DNA from 2 places in the Exiguobacterium sp. s183 genome. Region 1 is predicted to be linked to the other one. Evidence: predicted binding sites of a transcription regulator. Region 1 holds the regulator's gene; the other holds the start of a gene.
What was found. Region 1 encodes LexA, which represses DNA repair genes until DNA is damaged. Its sites were predicted from a motif close to CGAACATATGTTCG; they were not measured.
Positions count from the first base shown of each region.

Region 2: the regulator LexA is predicted to act here: its motif matches at 9,439-9,452, upstream of parE (DNA topoisomerase IV subunit B).

Region 1 covers NZ_JACSKN010000001.1:374,745-386,041, reverse strand. Annotated here, with positions in the region: gene KNP62_RS01995 (aspartyl-phosphate phosphatase Spo0E family protein) at 1-149, shown strand, start outside; gene KNP62_RS01990 (ABC transporter ATP-binding protein) at 227-1,990, opposite strand; gene KNP62_RS01985 (ABC transporter transmembrane domain-containing protein) at 1,980-3,734, opposite strand; gene KNP62_RS01980 (YneF family protein) at 3,859-4,092, opposite strand; gene tkt (transketolase) at 4,218-6,209, opposite strand; gene KNP62_RS01970 (DUF896 domain-containing protein) at 6,409-6,642, opposite strand; gene KNP62_RS01965 (YneB family resolvase-like protein) at 6,703-7,347, opposite strand; gene KNP62_RS01960 (hypothetical protein) at 7,419-7,658, opposite strand; gene lexA (transcriptional repressor LexA) at 7,863-8,483, shown strand; gene KNP62_RS01950 (metal-binding protein) at 8,483-8,923, shown strand; gene KNP62_RS01945 (AraC family transcriptional regulator) at 9,122-9,997, shown strand; gene glnA (type I glutamate--ammonia ligase) at 10,107-11,297, opposite strand, start outside.
Region 2 covers NZ_JACSKN010000001.1:576,467-587,763, reverse strand. Annotated here, with positions in the region: gene KNP62_RS03055 (amino acid ABC transporter permease) at 85-783, opposite strand; gene KNP62_RS03050 (transporter substrate-binding domain-containing protein) at 793-1,641, opposite strand; gene KNP62_RS03045 (GNAT family N-acetyltransferase) at 1,902-2,456, shown strand; gene KNP62_RS03040 (GNAT family N-acetyltransferase) at 2,567-3,019, opposite strand; gene KNP62_RS03035 (MBL fold metallo-hydrolase) at 3,035-3,748, opposite strand; gene KNP62_RS03030 (NUDIX hydrolase) at 3,760-4,377, opposite strand; gene KNP62_RS03025 (DinB family protein) at 4,507-5,013, shown strand; gene parC (DNA topoisomerase IV subunit A) at 5,046-7,451, opposite strand; gene parE (DNA topoisomerase IV subunit B) at 7,454-9,421, opposite strand; gene KNP62_RS03010 (CoA-binding protein) at 9,548-9,952, opposite strand; gene KNP62_RS03005 (GGDEF domain-containing protein) at 10,294-11,297, shown strand, end outside.

The sequences.
Region 1 (11,297 bases):
CCATTGAACAGAAACGTGATGAACTGTATAAAATCGCGTCAAAGCACACTTGGACCTCACCAGAAGTCATTCTGGTCAGTCAAGAACTTGACTCTCTCATTACTCGTCATGTCCTATCAAAGCATAAAAAAGATCAGCATTCAAATTGACCTTGATGGCTCGTCACTCTCCGTGGCGAGCTTTTTTTCCATGGAAAAAGGACACCCGTATAGGTATCCCTTCCAATTCAAGACATCAGACGTTGTCCAGACTGTAATTCATACATTTTTTTGTACAGACCGTTTTGCTTCAATAACTGTTGATGATTCCCACGCTCCACGATTTCTCCACGATGCAGTACCAAAATCAAGTCTGCATCTTGAATCGTTGAAAGACGGTGAGCGATGGCGATCGTTGTACGACCACGTCGCATACGGTCGAGTGCCGTCTGTACGCGTTCTTCCGTCTCGGTATCGATTGAACTCGTCGCCTCATCGAGAATGAGTACTTTTGGATTACGGGCGACCGTTCGCGCAAATGCGAGCAATTGTCGCTCACCGCTCGAAAATGTCGCTCCACGCTCTCCGACAACATGACCGTACCCGGCATCTAATTTCTCGATGAACGTGTGTGCCTGGACAAACTCAGCGGCTTCACGGGCACGTTCTGAATCGATATTTGGATTGAATAACTTTAAATTTTCTTCAATCGTCCCAGTGAATAGAAACGGATCTTGTAGCACCAGTCCGACTTGTTGACGAAGCTCTTGCTCTTCAAATTGTTCGAGTGGCTGTCCGTCAATGGTGATGTGACCCGAGCCATATGGATAAAAGCGGGTCAACAAGTTGATAATCGAACTCTTCCCGCTACCCGTATGACCTACGAGCGCAACTGTCTCACCAGGTTTTGCAACGAATGAGATTCGCTTCAACACGTCGACATCCCCGTCGTAGCTGAACGTCACATCCTCGAACCGTACTTCACCTTCTGTAATCCGAGCCTCGCCCGGCAATTGTTTTCCTGGTGCCGGCTCATCTGTATCCAAGATTTTAAAGACACGGTCTGCCGACACGACAGCTTGTTGAAATTCACTCAATCGCTGCATAATATCGAGAACTGGTCGGAAGATCCGTTCGATATAGCTGATGAATGCGTAGACGACCCCGACCTGTACTTGCTCACTCATCGAGAGCACACCGTAATATCCGAGTAGACCAATGATTGAGAAAGCAAGAAGGAGCTCGATGATTGGACGTAGCAACATACTGTCGAGCTTTAAGTTCCGATATCGTGCCTCCTGGTGCGCCTCATTCGTCTCTTCGAATTGACGGATGAGCCGCTCTTCTTGACGAAATTGTTGAATAATCCCCATGCCGTTGATTGACTCGTTCAACTGGGCATTGAGTTGTGACAAAAGGTCCCTCACTTGTGCGAAATATTTCGTTGAAAAACGACGATATGCCCAAATGATGAGCCAGAAGAGCGGCAACAAGACGAGCCCCATCGTCGCTAGTGGCGGTTCTAATATGTATAGGAAAATATACGTCCCAATCAATTGAACAGCCGACTGGACGAACGTACTCATCACACCGACGTACAGTTCTTTGACCGCCTCGGTATCATTCGTAATCCTTGATACGAGGACGCCCGCTGGTGTTCGGTCAAAATAGGCGAGCCGCATCCCCATGACGTGGCGGAAAATATCCATTCGTATGTTTTGGACAATCTTCAACGCAATCTTTTGAAACGAAATCGACTGCAGATAATCAAACACGATTGCGGATACATGAAGAACCATATAGACCGCGAAGAGTGCGATGACCCAGTTCGTCGGGTAGACACCTGGCGTGACGAACTCATCGATGAACACTTTGATTAAAAACGGACCGGCCAACTTGGCGCCTGTCGCAATCAATAGGAAGACGAAGGCGATACTGAGCGACTTCCCGTAACGTGTTGCATAGCTGAGCAGCCGTTTGATGACTTGCCATTCTTGAACATCATGCTTCATCGTGTCCACCCCCTTCTACAATCGCCTCAAGTTGTTGACGATCATACGTCTCTCGGTACCAGCCGGCTTCTTGAAGTAATTGGTCATGACGCCCACGTTGGACGATTTTGCCGTCTTCAATCACGAGAATCTCGTCTGCATGTTCGACAGCAGATAGTCGATGCGCCACGATCACCCGTGCTTGTTCAGGATTTCCGACACGGAAGTGTTCGATGATCGACTCCTCTGTCTTCGCATCCACGGCAGATAGCGCGTCATCCAAAATCAAGACGTCTGCTTCAGTCATGAGCGCACGCGCGATGGAAATCCGTTGTTTCTGCCCACCTGACAACGTCACACCGCGTTCCCCGACAAGCGTCGCGTATCCTTCCGGTAGCCGGATGATATCCTCATGCACCTCAGCGACTTTAGCCGCCTCGATAATCTCTTCCATGCTCGCATCGGGTCTTCCGAAAGCGATATTGTTCGCAATCGAATCGGAGAACAAGAAATGATCTTGTGGTACGACGGCAATTTTGTCCATCAATAACGATTTTTTCACTTGGCGAATATTGATGCCTCCGATTTTAATCTTTCCGTCTTTTACATCGTACTCACGGGTCAACAGACGGACAATCGTCGTCTTACCCGCACCTGTCCTCCCGACAATGCCGATCGTCTTTCCGCGCTCAATCCGAAAATGGACATCACGGAGTACAACGGTCTCGTCATAGGCGAAATGTTGCACATCGACTTCCACTTCTGAATGTGCAAGTGTCGTCGCTGCCATTCGGTCATCTTGAATCTCCGGTTTGACGGCGAGCATTCTTTCGATTCGATCATACGATGCCCGTCCACGCTCGACAATGTTGAATAGCCAACCGAACGCCAGCATCGGCCACGTCAACAGCGCCAAATAGGCTGTGAAGCTGACAATTTGTCCAATCGTCAATTCACCTTGTTCAATCAAGACGGCGCCATACCCGACCGAGAGGATGTAGGACAAGCCAACAATCCCAAAGATAGTCGGATCATATAACGCATCAATTTTGGCGACTCGTACGTTTTTTGCCATGACCTCACTCGATAAGTTCTCAAACGAGTCGACATCTCGGTTGACTTCCCCGGTCGACTTTAAGACACGAACTCCACTGACACTTTCTTGTACTTTGTCATTCAATTCTGAAAATGCCGCTTGGGCGACGCCAAATCGGCTATGTAACATCTTCCCATACCGAGTCGTCAGAGCGACCATGATTGGGAGCGGAAGCAAGGCAACGAGCGTCAGCTTCCAACTGATTGTTGTAATCATCGTAATGATGACGAACGTCCCCAGCGTCACGCTATCGACTAGTGTCAATATGCCCGCCCCTGCCGTCATCGATACGGCTTGTACATCATTCGTCGCGTGGGCCATCAGGTCGCCGACACGTGACTTCTTGTAAAATCGTTGATCGAGATCGGTAAAGTGCCGATACAGTTGGCTACGTAACATTCTTCCTAGTCGAATCGATGCACCAAAAATGAAATAGCGCCAAAAGAAGCGGGCAACATAATTTCCGATTCCAACTGCTGCGAGACCCCCTAGTAACATCCAAAGCGTATTTGACGAAAGTGAATCACGATTGATTTCGTCGACGATTCGGCCGATGATTCGCGGTGGAATCAATTCTAGCCCTGCCACAAATATGAGTAAGACGATGCCGAGTGCATACGTCCTCCACTCGAGACGTAAAAACCAAGATAATTGTTTAAATACACGAATATGAAACGCCCCCTTTGTCTTTATATGAAGATTATTCATTAATCGTAGCGAAAGTTTGTTCGATTGTCTAACAAAAAGAGGAAATAAAAAAGCACTTCGGTATCCGAAGTGCTTTCATGATTGATTATGATTTCTTTTCGTTTTTCATCTGCACGTTCATGGCGCGCATCACTTGGTTGACTTTCTTCTGTGATGGCTTTTGACCCATTTGCATCATCAACGTACGAATCATATCTTCATTGATTGGCGGGTTCTGTTCAAGGTAGTTCATCATGTATTTACGCGCGATAAAGAATCCGATCGCGATACCCCCGATGAGTGCTGCCACGACAAGAAGAATCCAGAATAATGTACTCAAGGCTTTACCTCCTCTACCATATGAAACATCGTTTTTTACTATACACTAAATTGACCAACTTCGCTAGTCGTCCAGAAAAAAAGTGACGACCAAACAAATGGTCGTCACGAGAATTTCGAATTCGATTAAAGCGATTTTACTGCATTGACGACGTTGTCGACTGACATGCCGTATTCTTTCATGAGGAGATCCCCAGGTGCAGATGCCCCGAACTTGTCGATTCCGAGTACTTTTCCACCGAATCCTACATATTTGTACCATCCAAGTGTCGCACCCGCTTCAAGTGAGACACGTTTCGTGATTGAAGATGGAAGAACAGACTCTTTATACTCAGCAGATTGTGCTTCAAAGAGTTCCCATGATGGCATCGATACGACTGCCGCATTCACGCCTTCAGACGCAAGCTGCTCACGCGCTTCAACGAGGACGTGTACTTCAGAACCCGTACCGAGCAAGAGGACGTCTGCATCTTTCGATTCACCTGCAACGACGTATGCTCCTTTTGCTGCCGTTTCAACCGATGTGCCTTCGAGCTCTGGCAACGCTTGACGTGTCAAGACGAGGAGTGAAGGTGTCGTTTTCGATGTTACCGCTTGTTTCCAAGCAGCGATTGTTTCTTTCCCGTCTGCCGGACGAAGAACAGAGAGGTTCGGCATCGCGCGGAAACTCATCAAATGTTCAACTGGCTCGTGTGTCGGGCCATCTTCACCAACTGCAATTGAGTCGTGTGTCAAGATGAACGTTGACGGAAGTCCCATGAGTGCAGCAAGACGAACTGCCGGGCGAAGGTAATCCGAGAAGACGAAGAATGTCGCACCGTATGGAAGGACGCCACCGTGAAGAGCCATTCCGTTTACAGCTGCTGCCATTGCGAACTCACGTACACCAAACCAGATGTTACGTCCAGCTGGATCTTCATCGAAGTCCACTGCACCTTTAATCATCGAGTTGTTTGAACCTGCAAGGTCAGCAGATCCACCGAAGAGAGTCGGTACTGCTTTTGCGATTGCGTTTAAGACTTCACCGCTCGTTTGACGTGTTGCTTTTTTCGAACCAATTTCGAATGTTGGCAACTCGCTGTCCCAACCTTCAGGAAGTTCGTTGTTCATCGCACGCTCGAACTGTGCACCGAGTTCCGGGTGCGCCGCTTTATATGCTTCTACGAGTTCGTTCCAGTTTGACTCATATTTCGCACCAGGCTCGACAACTTTCTCGTTGAACAAGTCGTATACTTCGTTTGGTACGTAGAATGACTCGCCTTCCCATTTATAGAACTGTTTCGTCAATTCGATTTCAGCATCTCCAAGTGGAGCGCCGTGCGACGCCGATTTACCTGATTTGTTCGGTGAACCGAATCCGATGACCGTTTTCACTTCGATCAATGTCGGTTTTGACGTCTCAGCTTTCGCCGCATCGATTGCTTTTGCGATTGAATCGATATCTGTTCCGTCTTCGACACGAATGACTTGCCATCCATACGCGTTGAAACGATCTTCTACGCTTTCAGAGAACGATTTGTGAAGATCGCCATCGAGTGAGATATCGTTTGAATCGTAAAGAACGACGAGTTTACCGAGCTTCAAGTGACCAGCGAGTGATGCTGCTTCTGCCGATACACCTTCCATTAAGTCTCCGTCTCCGCAAATCCCGAACGTATAGTGGTCAACGACGTTGAACTCGTCGCGGTTGTAAGTCGCTTCTAAGTGCTTCTCTGCCATGGCCATCCCGACAGCCATTGCAATCCCTTGTCCAAGCGGGCCCGTCGTCGCATCGACACCAGCCGTATGACGGTACTCTGGGTGACCAGGAGTCTTCGAGTCCATTTGACGGAATGATTTAAGGTCGTCCATCGACAAATCATACCCAGACAAGTGAAGGAGCGAATACAAGAGCATCGATCCATGACCTGCCGAAAGTACAAAACGGTCACGGTTGAACCAGTTTGGGTTTTTCGGGTTGTGACGCATTTTGTCTGTCCAAAGTGTAAACGCCATAGGTGCAGCACCCATTGGCATCCCTGGGTGACCAGAGTTCGCTTTTTGGACCGCATCAATTGAGAGCGTCCGGATCGAGTTAATCGCTAATAATTCTTTAGTAGTTGTTTCCACTAATTTCATCCTCTCTGTGTTAAGAAGGTTTTCTACCCGTCATATTTTATCACACTCATTCGTGTGTCACAACTAATTAATTAGTATAACACATTTAGTGAAATCGTTTCCTTCAATTGCCTTAAAAAAACCGCAATCCGTTCGTCTGATGACCGTTCGTGTATAACAAAAATGCACATCCTATACGAAATAGGATGTGCATTCAGCATCACTCGCCACGATAGCGTTTTTGATCTTCTTTCAATTTCTCTGGGGTGACGTCATTTCCATCTGGATCGACGACTTTCATCCCCATCATTTGTGATTTGAACGATTGACGGAACGCCTTCAAATATTCTTGACGCAAGTCTTGTTGTTCGTTCATTTCTTCTTGAGACAGTCCTTCTGTCTTCGCTTTGTTGGCGAGGAAATTGATTCGCTCCAATTGTCCTGGTGCTAACATCTGACTCGCCCCCTCTCTAGTGAATTTGTTCTTATACTTTACAAAATCAGAGAGGAAGAATCAAGTTTCAGCTACTGACTGGTGCTCGAGATACCGTCGATTGACGGTCGCTTTCGACACTTCATAACCGAATCCACGGAGGGTTGCCGCAATCTCAGCAAACGTCAACCCGCGCTCGCGCAGTTGGATAATCTCCTCAATCGGCACTTCGATTCGATGTCGCCCACCTTGATCATTGTTTTGAATATTGCGCTGTGGGTTGAATCCGTTGGCGACGGCGCGGCGCATCCCGCGAGAAATTTTAGCGTTGTGAATTTTACGTTGGTACTCTTCCACAACACTTACAATCTCTAAAACCATTTTTTCGGCATCGGAAACGACATAGTCCGACGTCGATTGCATCGTCAGCAACCGAACGTCATGCTTCATCAATGTATGCAAGATGGCAATCTTGGCATTTCCTCGTCCCAAGCGACTATCGTCCGTGACAAGTACGGCATCCAAATCAGACATCGACACATGGTCAAGTAAATCAAGGAGCCCCTGTCGATTCACTTCATATCCACTCTCTTGCTCCGTGATGATCTCTATGACTTCTGCCCCTAGTTGCGAAGCCAGACGCTGCAATTCATCGACTTGCCGACTGAGTGATGTCTCTTGGGTTGACTTGTTCGTCGATACCCGACAATAGATGACGACTCGCATCGCATCACTCCCTTTCATCGCATTCATTCCTTACGATACACAGTTCAAGAACGGTTCGCAATGATCAACATTCACTCAGCGGCATACCATTTTGTTTTTCGTTCATGATGCTCTTCTCGCTCTGCCATAATTTGTGCTTCGAGTGATTCCGCTTGGACATAAGCGACTTCTTCTTCAATCGTACGTTCCTCCATAGTGACGACTGGTTCGACTACTGCCGGTTCCCCTCGCATCTCCCCTGCCAAATAAAAAGCGAACATCCCGACCAAGAGCATCCCGACTAAAATGATTCCGTTAAGTGTATCTTTCATGATTGCATTGCCTCCTGTATAAGAATATATGTTCGTTAGAACGTTTGTTCGTTTATCTGTTCTCATCATAAAACAAGAACCCGTGTTCGGTCAACACAAAAAAAACGAACGAATGTTTGTACGCTCATGTGTTCTTGTGTTACACTAGACACATAAAGAATAGGATGCGTTTGCAGGTTATTCGATTACATCGAGGTGAACATAATGAAAAAAATGTCAGCGCGACAACAACAGATTCTTGATTTCATCAAAGACGAAGTTCGGGCAAAGGGATATCCGCCTTCTGTTCGTGAAATTGGAGAAGCCGTCGGCCTTGCTTCTAGTTCGACCGTACACGGTCACTTAGATCGTTTGGAAAAACGCGGGTTGATCCGTCGAGACAAGACGAAACCTCGCGCGATTGAAATTTTGACTGAAGATATGCCGGCAATGGAAGAGCAAGAGTCCGTCATGTACGTACCGGTCATCGGGAAAGTTACCGCCGGGACACCGATTACCGCCATCGAGAACGTGGAAGAACACTTCCCGCTCCCGGCACATATCGTCGGTTCAGATAATGTATATATGTTGTCCGTTTCCGGAGATTCGATGATCAACGCCGGAATTTTGGACGGGGACCGCGTGCTCGTTCGTCAGCAAAGCACCGCCGACAATGGAGAGATTGTCGTCGCTATGACCGATGAGGGCGAGGCGACTGTGAAACGGATTTATAAAGAAGCTTCAAAAGTCCGTCTTCAACCGGAAAACGATGAGTTGGAAGCAATGTATTTTGACAACGTCTCGATTTTAGGGAAGGTCATCGGTGTATACCGGACGATTCATTAATGGCTAGTGGCAAGACCCATACCCGAACGAATCTCGTGGCAACCGGCGCACTTGCGGTTGCCACGCCTTTTATTGACATCGATATCCCGTTCGCATTGATCATCGGTGCGATTATTGGTACACTCTGGCTCTCCCCGGACCTTGACTTAAAATCAGATGCCTATTACAGATGGGGTCCACTTAAATTCATGTGGCTCCCATATGTGAAGCTCATGCCGCACCGTTCGCTCTTTTCGCATTTACCTGTTTTGAGTGATCTGATTCGGATTGCGTACATCGGCTTCCCACTCATTCTGCTTTTGCCTTTCACAGCATATGAAACAGAAATCCGGTCGTGGGTGGACGTACACGGCATGTCGTTCTTTTTAGGACTTGTATTTGCAACGACCCTGCACACGACGCTTGACTATACATCGACATTCTTCAAGAAAGCATTCTGAACAATTTAAAGGACCACCTACCGATTTTTCGCGGAGGTGGTCTTTTTTTACAGACGAATTCGCAACACATTAGGGTATTCATAACATAATGTATTGAAGTATGCATTCATTTTTCCAATCCGATAATTCTTGTACTCAAATCATCAAGATACTCAGATGCCATTCCCTTATAGTCGAATTATGAAGGAGGTGATGATGTTGGTAGAAGCGCTAAATGAGTTAATGGAACATATCGAACAGCAATTGCCCGAAGAAATTTCAGATTCTGACATCACAAAAATCACCGGGCTCTCTGCCCACCATTTTAAAAGAGTGTTTTCGTATATGTCGGGAATGACATTGACTACTTACATCCGAAATCGCCGTCTATCGATTGCGAATGAGGAATTGATTCATGGTTCTAGCGTGACAGATGTTGCATTTCGATATGGCTACCATTCGATCGAAGGCTTCTCGAGAGCATTTCGAGAGTGGTCAGGATTCTTGCCTTCCGAAGTCATGAAGAATCATATTCAAAAGTCGTTTCCTCGCTTCACGTTTTATATCGATATCAAAGGAGGAACATCAATGGAATTCAAAATAGAAGAGAAAGACGCATTTCAAATCGTCGGTGTTTCAAAACGTGTCCCTGTTCAGTTCGAAGGGATAAATCAAGAAATTGTGGCATTAGCACAGTCTATAAGTGAACAACAGCGTATGCATATGCGTGAAATGGGAAATCTTTACCCGAACCATGTACTAAATGCATCGTTCAATTTCGATGATGGTCACTTAGAAGAAGAAGGATATTTGACCCATATGATCGGGTTCGCTACGACAAGAGAAGATGTATATGATGACCTAGAACAAATCTCAATTCCGAAAAGCTTGTGGGCTGTCTTCCCGAATTGCGGTCCGTTCCCACAAACGCTTCAAGAAACGATGGCTAAAACCTACGCAGAATGGTTACCATCTTCCGGATATGAACTTCAAGACTTACCAGGGATTTCATTTAGTAAAATTGAAATGGGTTATGAGAACGTCTATAGCGAAGTTTGGGTTCCAATCAAGTCAAAAGAGGATAAACAAACATAACAATAACGAAATCAATTGAGCGACCCTACACTTAATATTGCAAATAAAGAGCACGGAATGATCTTCAGCTGAAAGTCATTCCGTGCTCTTTTTTTGCATATCTCTTCTATTAGTAGAGCGTCATGTACTGATCGCGTTCCCACTCTGTTACTTGCATACGGAACATATCCCACTCGATTTCTTTCAATTCGAGGAAGTGTTCGCCGATGTGCTCACCGAGTGATTCCATCACGACTTTGTCCGCACGAAGGACTTCGAGTGCGTCGAAGAGCGTTGCCGGAAGATCGTCAATCCCGTTTGCTACACGCTCTGGTTTGTCCATCACGTAGATGTTGCTGTCGATTGGTTTTGGTGCATTCAAATCTTTTTCGATTCCGTCAAGACCTGAAGCCAAGAGGGCAGCAAGTGCGAGGTACGGGTTCGCTGCTGGGTCAACCGAACGTACTTCGATACGAGTCGAAAGACCACGTGCTGCTGGTACGCGTACGAGTGGTGAACGGTTGCGTGCGCTCCATGCAACGTAGCAAGGTGCTTCGTAACCAGGTACGAGACGCTTGTAAGAGTTCACAGTCGGGTTACATACTGCTGTGAACGCACGAGCGTGCTCCAAGATACCAGCTGTGAACGCGCGAGCTGTGTCTGAAAGTTCCATGTCGCCATTTGGATCGTAGAAGACGTTTGTGTCGCCTTTGAAGAGTGACATGTTCGCGTGCATTCCTGAACCGTTTACTCCAAAGAGTGGTTTTGGCATGAATGTCGCGTGAAGACCATACTTCGCTGCGATCGTCTTAACAACGAGCTTGAACGTTTGAATGTTATCTGCCGTTGTGACAGCATCTGCGTATTTGAAGTCGATTTCGTGTTGTCCTGGTGCAACTTCGTGGTGTGATGCTTCGATTTCAAAGCCCATGTTTTCAAGTTCGATGACGATTTCTTTACGGCAGTTCTCACCGAGGTCAACTGGCGCCAAGTCGAAGTATCCACCTTGGTCGTTGAGCTCAAGTGTCGGACGACCTGATGCGTCTTTCTTGAACAAGAAGAACTCTGGCTCTGGTCCAACGTTGAACGCTGAGAAGCCAAGTTTTTGCATTTTCTCAAGGTTACGCTTGAGTGTACCACGTGGGTCACCACTGAATGGTGTACCGTCTGGGTTATAAATATCACAAATTAAGCGAGCGACTTTTCCGCTGCCATCTGTCCACGGGAAGACAACCCATGTGTTGAGGTCTGGATATAAGTACATGTCTGATTCCTCGATGCGGACGAATCCTTCGATTGACGATCCGTCAAACATCATCTT
Region 2 (11,297 bases), 200 kb from region 1:
GAAAATCATAGCATAATCGACGATTGAGGTGTGCGGAAAATCCGACGATAATCTAAAAAAGACCGACCGGCATGCGCCAGTCAGTCATCGTTTTGGAGAATCTAAATATCGTTCGAAATGACGCTCGAGCCACTCTTGGAAAAACGACATGAACGTACAAATCGCCCAGTAAATCAATGCCACGACGATATAGACCGTCATATAATCAAACTCACGACCCCCGACGATTTTTGCTTTATTGAAGATCTCCGGGACAGTGATCATCGCCGCAAGAGAACTCGCTTTGATCAAATCGAGAAAGACGTTCGAGAGCGGGGGAAGGGCGATCCGTGTCGCCTGAGGTAGGACGACACCTTTGAGCGTCAACCATTTCCCCATCCCGAGCGAACGGGCCGCTTCCACCTGTCCGTCATCAACCGCACGAATCGACGAGCGGATAATCTCGGCGATATAGGCGGCAGAGTTCAAACTAAACCCGAGAATGGCTGCCGTCAATGCGGCAAACTCGATGCCGATGAACGGGAATCCCGAATAGAGGATGAACAAGATGATCAGAATGGGCACACCACGCATGAACGAGATATAAAATGTCGATGGATAGCGAAGGAGTCGCGTCGGAGACAACTTCCCAAGCGCCAATATCAGACCGAGCACAAGACCGAAAAACATGCTCGTAAAGGAAATCCAAAGCGTGTTCGGTAATCCACCTAACAGATAAGGGAACGACTCGATGGCTAGGTCTACGTCAAAGATGGCGTCCCATTTGATGTCTGAGAACGTCATATCATTTCCTTACTTCGTCTCGACGATTGTCGCGTCCACATCAGGTTCAACCGAGACGTCCGCCCCGTTATAGAATTGCTCTGACAACTCTTTGACCGTACCGTCCTCGAGCATCTCTTCTAATACACGGTCGATATTCTCTTGAAGCTCGTCGTTTTCGTTATCCATCAAGAATGCGACCTCTTGTGGGTTATAAGCGATATCAGGGTGAATCGTGATATCAAACTCTGGGAAGAAGGCGAGCGCAAGCGTTTGAAGATAGTAATCGTTCAAGATGACATCGGTACGTCCTGTCGAGACATCACGCAAGTACTGGTCGTTCGTCGCATTGTCATAGATGACTTCTTCAGCTCCGTATTGACGTGCCACATCCATGAAGACGGTCGTCGCTTCACCAGCGGCTTTTTTGCCTTTCAAATCTTCAAGCGATTCAATGCCTGAAAGGTCACTCTTGCGAACGATGGCTGTTCCGTATGTGTACTTATACGGTTTCGAGAAAGCGAACTTTTCCTTGCGGTCTTCGGTGACCGAGATATCATTCGCCGCTACGTCGATTTGACCGTTTTGAACGCTTGTCAACATGTTGTCAAACGCCATTTCTTTGAACTCGACTTCAAGCTCGAGGCGCTTCGCGATCTCTTTCATGAGTTCCACGTCAAAACCTGTCAACGTATCACTCTCTTCTTCACGGAAAGAAGCGGGGTAGAGCGTACCAGCCGTTCCGACTGTCAACGTTCCTTCTTCTTGAATTTCTTCCCAACGTGTCGTATCTGCTTGATTCGTGCTATCATCACCACAAGCGGCAAGTGGGATTGCTAAAAACAATGTTGCTGCCAAACCTTTTGTTGTTCGTTTCACAAGAATTCCTCCTTAGATGCTTCATCTGTCTAAAAATAGCATGAGTTCACCGGTCTAGCAACTGTGAAACACGTATTAAACAGATTCAAGTCACATTTGAAACGTTTATTCATAAAGCGCTATCATTCCGTTGAATGCGAAATTCATTTCTATAATACAGATATCACTGATTAATGAAACAGGTTTTCAACTGACATAACAACTAGGTTACTCGAAATGAACAAATGGAGGTAATCCTATTATGAAAAGAGGTGGAACGGATGAGTCGTATTCAACTAAATGTACTAAATGAGTCACTTATCAATCAAGTGAATGACGCGAATGACCCATTTCCAATCATCGGTCGAATCATCCCAAGTTATATGAACGGAGAATGGACATATGTAGAAGAACTTTATGATAACAGAAAGGAAATATCATTCCCAGACGATCAGATTGATTGGCGACATTACATGGAACGAGACAATCGCGTCGTATATTTAGCGATGGACAATGATGAGTGTGTCGGGCAAATTCGACTCGTGAAAGATTGGAATCGTTTTGCATACATAGAAAACATCGCGGTCAAAATGACGTACCGTAAGCAAGGAATCGGAAGAATGTTGCTTGAAAAAGCCGAACGTTGGGCCAAAGAGAAAGAACTGATCGGATTATCTCTTGAGGCGCAGAACGATAACTTAATTGCATGTCGCTTTTATAGAAAAGAGGGATTCCATCTCGGAGGAGTCGATACAATGAAACAACACGCGAATCCACAGATTGATTTGACCTTGTATTGGTACAAGATTTTCGAAGAAGGGGGCAATCATAAATAGAGTATTTTCATACTCTTTTTTTATTAGTTTACATAACATATATTATCAGTAAAAATAAAGACTCATCTCATTATCTTAGTATACTTATGATAGTGAGATGAGATAGAAATTTAAGAAGAGTGTGTATATCGAATTAATGTGACACCGGGTTCTGGTTCAAATTCAGTACTTCGCACAAATCCGAGTTTCGTATATAGACGCTTGGCGGGCCCGTTATGCTTGCCCGTGTGAACGTAGACGAGCTGCCCTTTATGAATGCTTAACACATGCTCAAGTAGCGTCGTCGCCAGTCTCGCCCGGAAATATGTCGGATCAATACAAAGTTTTGTGATCTCCACCGTATTTTCGGATGCTTCAATGGTGACAAATCCAATCAACCGCTCCTCAACATACAATCCATAGCTCGTACCTGGCAAGTTTTGAATGACATCAATCGTCTCATATCGTGCCGGAATTTCGTCAAATCCGAGCAATTCCGCTTCAACGGCATATGCGTTCCGCTGAATCTCGAGCATCTGCTGGGCCTGTTCGAATTGATGGATTGGGATTTCTTTTAGTTGCATCGTCTCATCCCTCCATTATCGAGTAAACTTTCTCGCCTGTTTGCGTTTCGCCCGCTTCAGTGCTAAATAGAGACGGTGTGTCCCTTTGAGTGGCGGACCATGCCCGACAAACGTCAGGAGCGGTGACAAATCGACCAGCCGCTCCGCACTCTCTACAGCAACGGATCGGTTCCATGTCGCAAGACCAGGCAGCGGGAACAACGGACGGACGTCCCCTGCCACTGCGGCCCCTCCCTGCGACTGAAAAGCGTCTCCGGCGAATAACACCCGATTCGTTTCATCGTAAAATGCAATCGAACCTGGTGTATGTCCACTTGCGGCAAGGACACGTAGACCAAATAGCCGCTCACCTGGATCTAACAACGTATCCGGTGTAGAACGGATCGTCGGCAAGGAACCCCGTATTTTGTGTTGTTCTTCCTCATCTAGTGAACGGTCTCCTGATAGTAAGCGGGCATCACGCCGGGAGATGAACAATTCTGCGAGTGGATGTTCCGCTTTGATGGCATCTACCCCACCGACATGGTCTCCGTGGGCATGCGTCAATAAAATGGCAAGGAGTGGTTTGTCGAGTTCTTCAATATACGACAGTATATGTGCCGTATTCCGATTTAGCGCCGTGTCAATCAAGACGAGCCCGAGTTCATGTTCGATCAGCTGGACGTTGATCGGAAGAACGGGAGCGTAAAAGGTTAGTTGATGGATATGTCCATATCGTCTCACTTTCATCGAAAATCCTCCTAATCGAATAAGGTGGTCCAGTCATCTTCTTGCCAGTGCGCGTCGAAGCACATATGAATCTGTTCGAGCGTGTTTCGGGCAAGGGAGAGTTCTGGTAAATGGTCGCGTTCAAAGAACCCGACATCAGTCGTCTCTACGCCGGCAGCGCCTTCCCCGTCACCGATTAATGCACACTCGATGAAGAGTTTGTAATAGTGCTCAGAGAGTGGCGGGTGTGGATGTTCGTGCATATCAAATAAGGCGAGTAACCGCACCGGAATGACATCCAAGCCGGCCTCCTCTTCTACTTCTTTGATGATATTAGCAGCAGGAGAACGGTTCACCTCACAGAAACCGCCTGGTAGTGTCCATAACCCGTCTGACCGCTCCTTGACGAGTAACAATCGGTCTCCTTTGAAGACGACGCCTCGTACATCGAGCTTCGGTGTCGGATACCCTTGAACATGGGTCAATTGTGAGATGGCCTCGTTTGATAAGTCTGAATGTCGTTCAAACATCTCTTTTGCGATTTCTTGGAGCTCTTCATATCGTTCTCGGTCATATTGATCACGTGTGAACGTCAGACCGGCCTGAGACAGCGCCTGAATCCGTTTCGCCCACGTCAGCCATTGAGACATATAGATCCCCCTATCATTTGTCCTACATGTTTCTTTCGGCAAATCGTTGCGTTCTCCTTTTTAGTTTTATATTCCCCGAAGACTCGGACAAGTCACGTATACTGAAAGAAAACAGAGGAGAGATACAACATGAATCGTTATGAACTGACTCATTTCAAAGAAACTTTGTTGAATTATTCAGAACCTGACTTACGGTATAAATGCTCCCCTACGATTTGGTCAATTGGTCAGATGTACGATCATATCATGTTGGTCGCGAGTGAGTATTTAGATGAAGTCGACCGTTGTCTTCAAGAAGACGGCAAACTCGGTGGGGAGAAGACGCCATTTGGGGAGAAGTTGTTCCGAGAAGGTGGATTTCCTCCAATCAAAATCGAACTCCCTCCCGAGATGAACCAACCACCTAACAATACCGATACGAATGAGCAGTTACTGGAGCGAGTGACCGCCTTGATTTCAAGGATGGATGCGTTAAAAACCCGTCTAGGCGACGCCACAGACGATTGGAAGACCTTTCACGGTGGATTCGGCTGGTTGAATGCGAGAGAGTGGTTCGAGCTTGTCGAGATGCATACACGGCATCACCGTCGACAGCAACAAGAACTAGAAGGATGGCTAACACAAAAAGACCTGTGAGCGGCGATTATGCCGATGCACAGGTCTTTCCTTTAATCGAGATACACGTCCTCAATCTCACCGAATGAATCTTCGTCGAAGACGAACGACCCGTTGGCGTAGCGATCAAGTAGCGTGAGCGTTTTTGTCTTCACTTGTTTTGCTTTCTCTTTTCCGACGATATGCAATGTCTCATCCCCATGTACAGGGAGCACACGACGGATCTGGTGTGGTTTTGATTTGACCTCACGAATGAGCATCGTTCCGCGAAGGTTGCGGTTCGTGCAATCGAACTGGTCTTCGAGCTTCATCTTCTTGACCGCTCCCCGCTGCGTCACGAGAACGAATAATGGTGGCGTGAAGAACGAGAAGGCATCGGCGACGACGTCACCGTCTTTCAAGTTCATCGCTTTCACACCGGCTGCCCGCTGTCCAACGACCGGAACGTCATCCTCTTTGAACCAGAGCCCGTATCCACGCTCTGAGACGAGGAACAACTGTCCAGGACCGTCACTGATCCCAGCGAATACGACCTCATCGTCACCTTTTAGCTTCAAGGCCATGAGCGGCTTCGACTTCCGCTGCGCGTCATAGTCGCGTAACGGCGTACGCTTGACCATTCCGTCTTTCGTCACGAAGAGGCAATGGGCATCTGTCTCGAACGTCGAGACAACGTCTGCCGAGATGACCTGTTCTCCTTCGATTGGGACGAGGTTGGCGACGTGCTGACCGGCATCCTTCCACTTCGATTCAGGGATCTGATGGATTGGGATGAGGAGGTAGCTCCCTTTGTTCGTCCAGACGAGCAAGTGATCTGTCGTCATCGCTTGTGTCGTAAGGAGAGGACGGTCTTTATCCTTCATCTCCGGTAAGACGTCACTTGAGGCACCATATGAGCGCATCGAGGCACGTTTGACATAACCGTCACGGCTGACGAAGACCATCGTCTCTTCGACGGCGATCATGACTTCCGTCTTCAGCTTCAATTCTTCGACTTCCGACTCGATGACCGAGCGACGGTCATCTCCGAACTCATCACGTAGCGCCGTGAGTTCTTTCACAATCAACTTTCGTTTCGTCGCATCCACGTCGAGAATGTTCGAGAGGCGAGCGATCTCTTTTTGGAGTGCCTTCGCTTCTTTTTGCAACTCGACGATGTCCGTATTCGTGAGTCGGTACAATTGGAGCATGACGACCGCTTCAGCCTGGCGTTCCGTGAATGAGAACCGCTCCATCAGTTTCTTCTTCGCGTCCGCTTTATCTTTCGCGGAACGGATCAATTCAAGCGTCTCATCGAGGACCGAGATGGCTTGCTCCAAGGCATCGACGATTTCAGCCCGTTTTTTCGCCTGTTCGAGTTCAAACGTTGTGCGACGTGTCACCACTTCTTCGACGTGCTTCAAATAGGCGTCGATGATTGGGATGATGCCCATCTGTTTTGGTGTCCGGTTCACGATGGAGACCATATTGTAGTTATAGGCGAGTTGCAGGTCCGTATGCTTTAAGAAGAAGTGAAGGACGCCTTCCGCGTCTGCCTCTTTCTTCAATTCGATGACGACACGAAGGCCGGTCCGGTCCGTCTCGTCACGGACTTCCGCGACACCTTCGACCTTTTTATCGAGACGTAGCTCTTCCATCTTTTTGACAAGGTTCGCCTTGTTCACTTCATAAGGGAGTTCTGTGATCGTGATCTGTTCACGGCCACCTTTTAGCTGCTCAATCTCTGATTTCGCACGGATGATGACCTTACCCTTGCCGGTCTCGAACGCCTTCAGGATGCCTTCTTTCCCCATGACCGTCCCTCCGGTCGGAAAGTCAGGTCCCGTGACATACTCGAGGGCGTCTTTCGCCGTATCGACCTGACCTTTCAAGCGTGCGATGGCGAGGTTGAGCACTTCCGTCAAGTTATGCGGTGGGATTTCTGTCGCATAACCCGCTGAGATCCCTGTCGTCCCGTTCATGAGCAAGTTCGGGAGGAGTGACGGTAAGACGAGCGGCTCTTCCGTCGAATCATCAAAGTTTGGCGTATAGTCGACCGTATTCTTCGCAATCGACGTCAGCATGACCCCAGCAATCTTCGAGAGACGCGCTTCCGTATAACGCATGGCCGCTGCCGGGTCACCGTCCATCGACCCGTTGTTCCCATGCATGTCGATGAGCGGATAGCGTAGTTTCCAGTCCTGAGAGAGACGTACCATCGCCTCATAGACGGACGAATCACCGTGCGGGTGATAGTTCCCGATGACGTTCCCGACCGTCTTCGCAGACTTTCGGTACGGCTTGTCGTTCGTATTCCCCTCATGGTGCATCGCATACAGGATACGACGTTGTACGGGCTTTAGCCCGTCGCGTGCGTCCGGTAAGGCACGGTCTTGAATGATATATTTTGAATAACGCCCGAACCGGTCACCGACGACCTGTTCGAGAGATAAGTTTAAAATGTGTTGAATCGTCGACATCGTTACATCACTTCCTCAATCGCTTTAGTCACATGTTCATTGGCGATGATCGAATCATCTTCCTGGAGTCCGAAGGCAACGTTCTCCTCGATCCACTCACGGCGATGCGTGACGTTATCGCCCATCAAGACTGAGACGCGCTTGTCCGCGACGGCCGCGTCGTCCACCGTGACACGGATGAGCGTACGGGTATCCGGATTCATCGTCGTCTCCCATAACTGGTCCGCGTTCATCTCACCGAGACCTTTATAGCGCTGGAGGATATAGCCTTTCTTATACACTTTGACCAACTTCTCGAGCGCCTCTTCGTCCCATGCGTAGTCGAACTGCTCGGACTTGCCTTTCCCTTTTGAGATGCGATAGAGCGGTGGCAAGGCGACGAACACACGGCCCGCCTCAACGAGCGGTCGCATATAACGGAAGAAGAACGTGAGAAGGAGCACTTGGATATGCGCACCATCTGTATCGGCATCCGTCATGATGATGATCTTGTCGAAGTTACAGTCATCCAAATCGAAATCATGACCGACTCCGGCACCGATTGCATGAATGATTGTATTGATTTCTTCATTCTTCATGATGTCCTGGAGTTTTGACTTCTCGGAGTTGATGACTTTCCCGCGTAACGGAAGGATGGCTTGGAACGTCCGGTCACGCCCTTGTTTGGCGGAACCACCGGCCGAGTCACCCTCGACGAGGAATAGTTCGTTCTTCGCGGCATTCTTCGATGTCGCCGGCGTCAATTTCCCGTTCAAGATGCTCGAACGTTTCTTCTTCTTACCGTTCCGTGCCTCTTCACGTGCTTTTCGTGCCGCCTCACGCGCCTGAGCCGCGCGAATCGCCTTTTTGATGAGCATCGTGGCCATCTGTGGGTTCTCTTCTAGGAAGATCGTCAGTTGCTTCGCCATGACGCTATCCGCACTCGCGCGCGCCTCTGGAGAGCCGAGTTTCGACTTCGTTTGGCCCTCGAACTGGAGGAATTCTTCAGGGATTCGGACCGAGACGATGAGCGTGAGTCCCTCACGGACATCGCCACCGTCTAGATTTTTGTCCTTCTCTTTGAGCAATCCGTTCTTACGCGCATATTCATTCATGATCCGGGTCATCGCAGTCTTGGCGCCGACCTCATGCGTCCCACCGTCACGCGTACGGACGTTGTTGACGAAAGAAAGGACGTTCTCAGAATAGGCGTCTGTGAACTGGAATGCGAGCTCGATCTCAATCTCGTTCTCTGTCCCTTCGAAGTAGACGATCGGGTGAAGCGTCGCCTTATCGTCATTTAAATATTGAACGAATTCAGCGATCCCATCCTCGTAATGGAACGTCTCTTGTTTATCGGTACGCTCGTCCGTCAGCGTGATCGTCAATCCTTTTAATAGGAAAGCCGATTCACGAAGGCGTTCGGCGAGCGTGTCATAGTTATACGTTGTCGTCGAGAAGATGGTTGCATCCGGTTTAAAATAGACGCTCGTCCCGGTCTGGCGCGTCTTGCCCGTCTCTAGGAGCGTCGTCTGCGGCACGCCGCCGTCCGCAAATGTCTGCTCGAAAACTTTCCCGTCGCGATAAATTGTCACGACGACCTTGCTCGAGAGTGCGTTGACGACTGAGGCACCAACACCGTGGAGACCGCCCGACGTCTTATAACCGCCTTGCCCGAACTTTCCACCAGCATGGAGAACGGTAAAAATGACTTCAGGTGTCGGTTTTCCAGAGGCGTGCATCCCTGTCGGCATCCCACGTCCGTGGTCACGGACCGTGATCGCATCGTCCTTATGAATCGTCACATCGATTTGACCACCGAACCCGGCGAGCGCCTCATCGATCGCATTGTCGACGATCTCATAGACGAGATGGTGAAGCCCGCGATGGTCGGTTGACCCGATGTACATCCCCGGTCGTTTTCGTACGGCCGTGAGTCCTTCGAGCACCTGGATGGCGTCTTCATTGTAATTAAATAGATCTGTTGACATAGCAGTCACCTCAATTTCGAACACACGTTCGTTTTTCTTTCCTATTGTATAGCTGTTCATCGATTCTGGCAAGCCTCCCTTGTCAGCCGTTGCTGAAAAAAAGGAGACCTACCAAGGAGGTAGGTCTTATCCGAGTAGACGAGCATGCTCCACGTACAGGCAGCGGTTCTCGATGTAATCGAGCCCGGCATCGCGTGCGATTTGCTCCGCCTCTGGACTTGAGAGACCGAGCTGGTTGAAGACGAGCCCGACATCCCCATGTCGTACCGCATCTTCCGCGACACCTGCTAAAAACTCGCTGCGACGGAACACGTCGACGATATCGATTCTACCCGGGATGCTCTCGACGGACGGATATGCCTTACGGCCGTTCCACTCCTCGAGCATCGGGTTGACAGGGATGACGGTATACCCGACACGTAGTAAGTACTCCGCAATCTGGTTGGCCGTCTTGTTCGGGTTGTCGGACACGCCGACGACCGCGATGGTCTTCGCTTCAGACAAAAGTTGCTTCAAACGCTGATCATCCATCCAAAATCCCCCTTTGGTTTACGTTTACAGTGTAACGTTACCTGACTTGCCGTTTCAAGTCCTATTTTCATCATAAGGTATAATGGTTCAACATTACAATTTCAAGACAAATCAATATGGTTTACATAACAAATTATTGTCTACCTTTTGTTTTGCGATAAAACTTATCAGTCGATTAACCACTCGATTCAGAAACAATCATGTAACTCATAAACATTGCGTGAAATATCTATTTCACGCAATGATAAGGACGTGTTATAAGGTCTTTTCATGGATGATTTTGATGACTTTTATATAAAAAGAAGCGTTCTTTCGCTATACTGAATGAGAGGAGGTGTGAGATGGGAACAATTTATGATGCCCGTCGCGGAACGCTGTATAATGAACGCATCATGTTTTATGGCAACCTCATCGCCTGGTTCGTTCATATCTTGTTTTGTCTGTTATTCTGGCGATTGGATGTAACCTCCTTGTTCATCTCTAATGGAGTGAGCGTCCTATATTACACGATTTCATTTTATTTTGTACATAAACGATGGTACGGCATTTTCTTTACCGGGCTGTTCATCGAAGTCGTGTATAACGCAATCATCTCGACCATCATTCTCGGTTGGGATGTCAACATGCATTACTTCATACTCATGATGGCCTATGGCGTCTTTTTCATGCCGAGCGTGACAAAAGGGCAACGAATCTTTACGACTACTCTCGCAATGGTGATTTATAGCATCCTCTTCGTCAATGTGTCAGACGGAATGGTGACTTTACCGCAACATATTGAACAGGCACTCGGGCTCTTTTGTATCCTTTCGACGGTCATGATGATCGCCGGTCTTTCTTTCATCTTTGAATCGGCCGTCGTCGAGGTGACGGATGAACTCGAGCGATCGAACGAGCAATTGCAAGTTCTCGCTTCGACAGACGGATTGACAGGGCTACTGAATCGAAAAATCGGGCACGAACGCGTCTCGGAATCAATCGAGCAGGCTAGTCTCGACGGCATCTCTTATGCCATTGCGCTATGTGACATCGACGGATTCAAGTCGTTCAATGAGACATATGGCCACGATTGTGGAGACCGTGTCATTCAACAAGTCGCATCCATCCTGTCTTCAGTTGACGGGCTTGCCGTACGCTGGGGTGGTGAAGAGTTTTTGCTCTTCTATACAAATTCGTCTGGTGACGTTTACGCCATAACGGAACAGTTGCGACATCAAATCGCATCCACACGTTTGGAATACGAAGGTGAACAACTCCATATCACGATGACATTCGGACTTGCCGTACGTAAACAGTTCGATACGCTAGAGGAGATCGTGAAAGAGGCAGATGATTATCTGCGTGA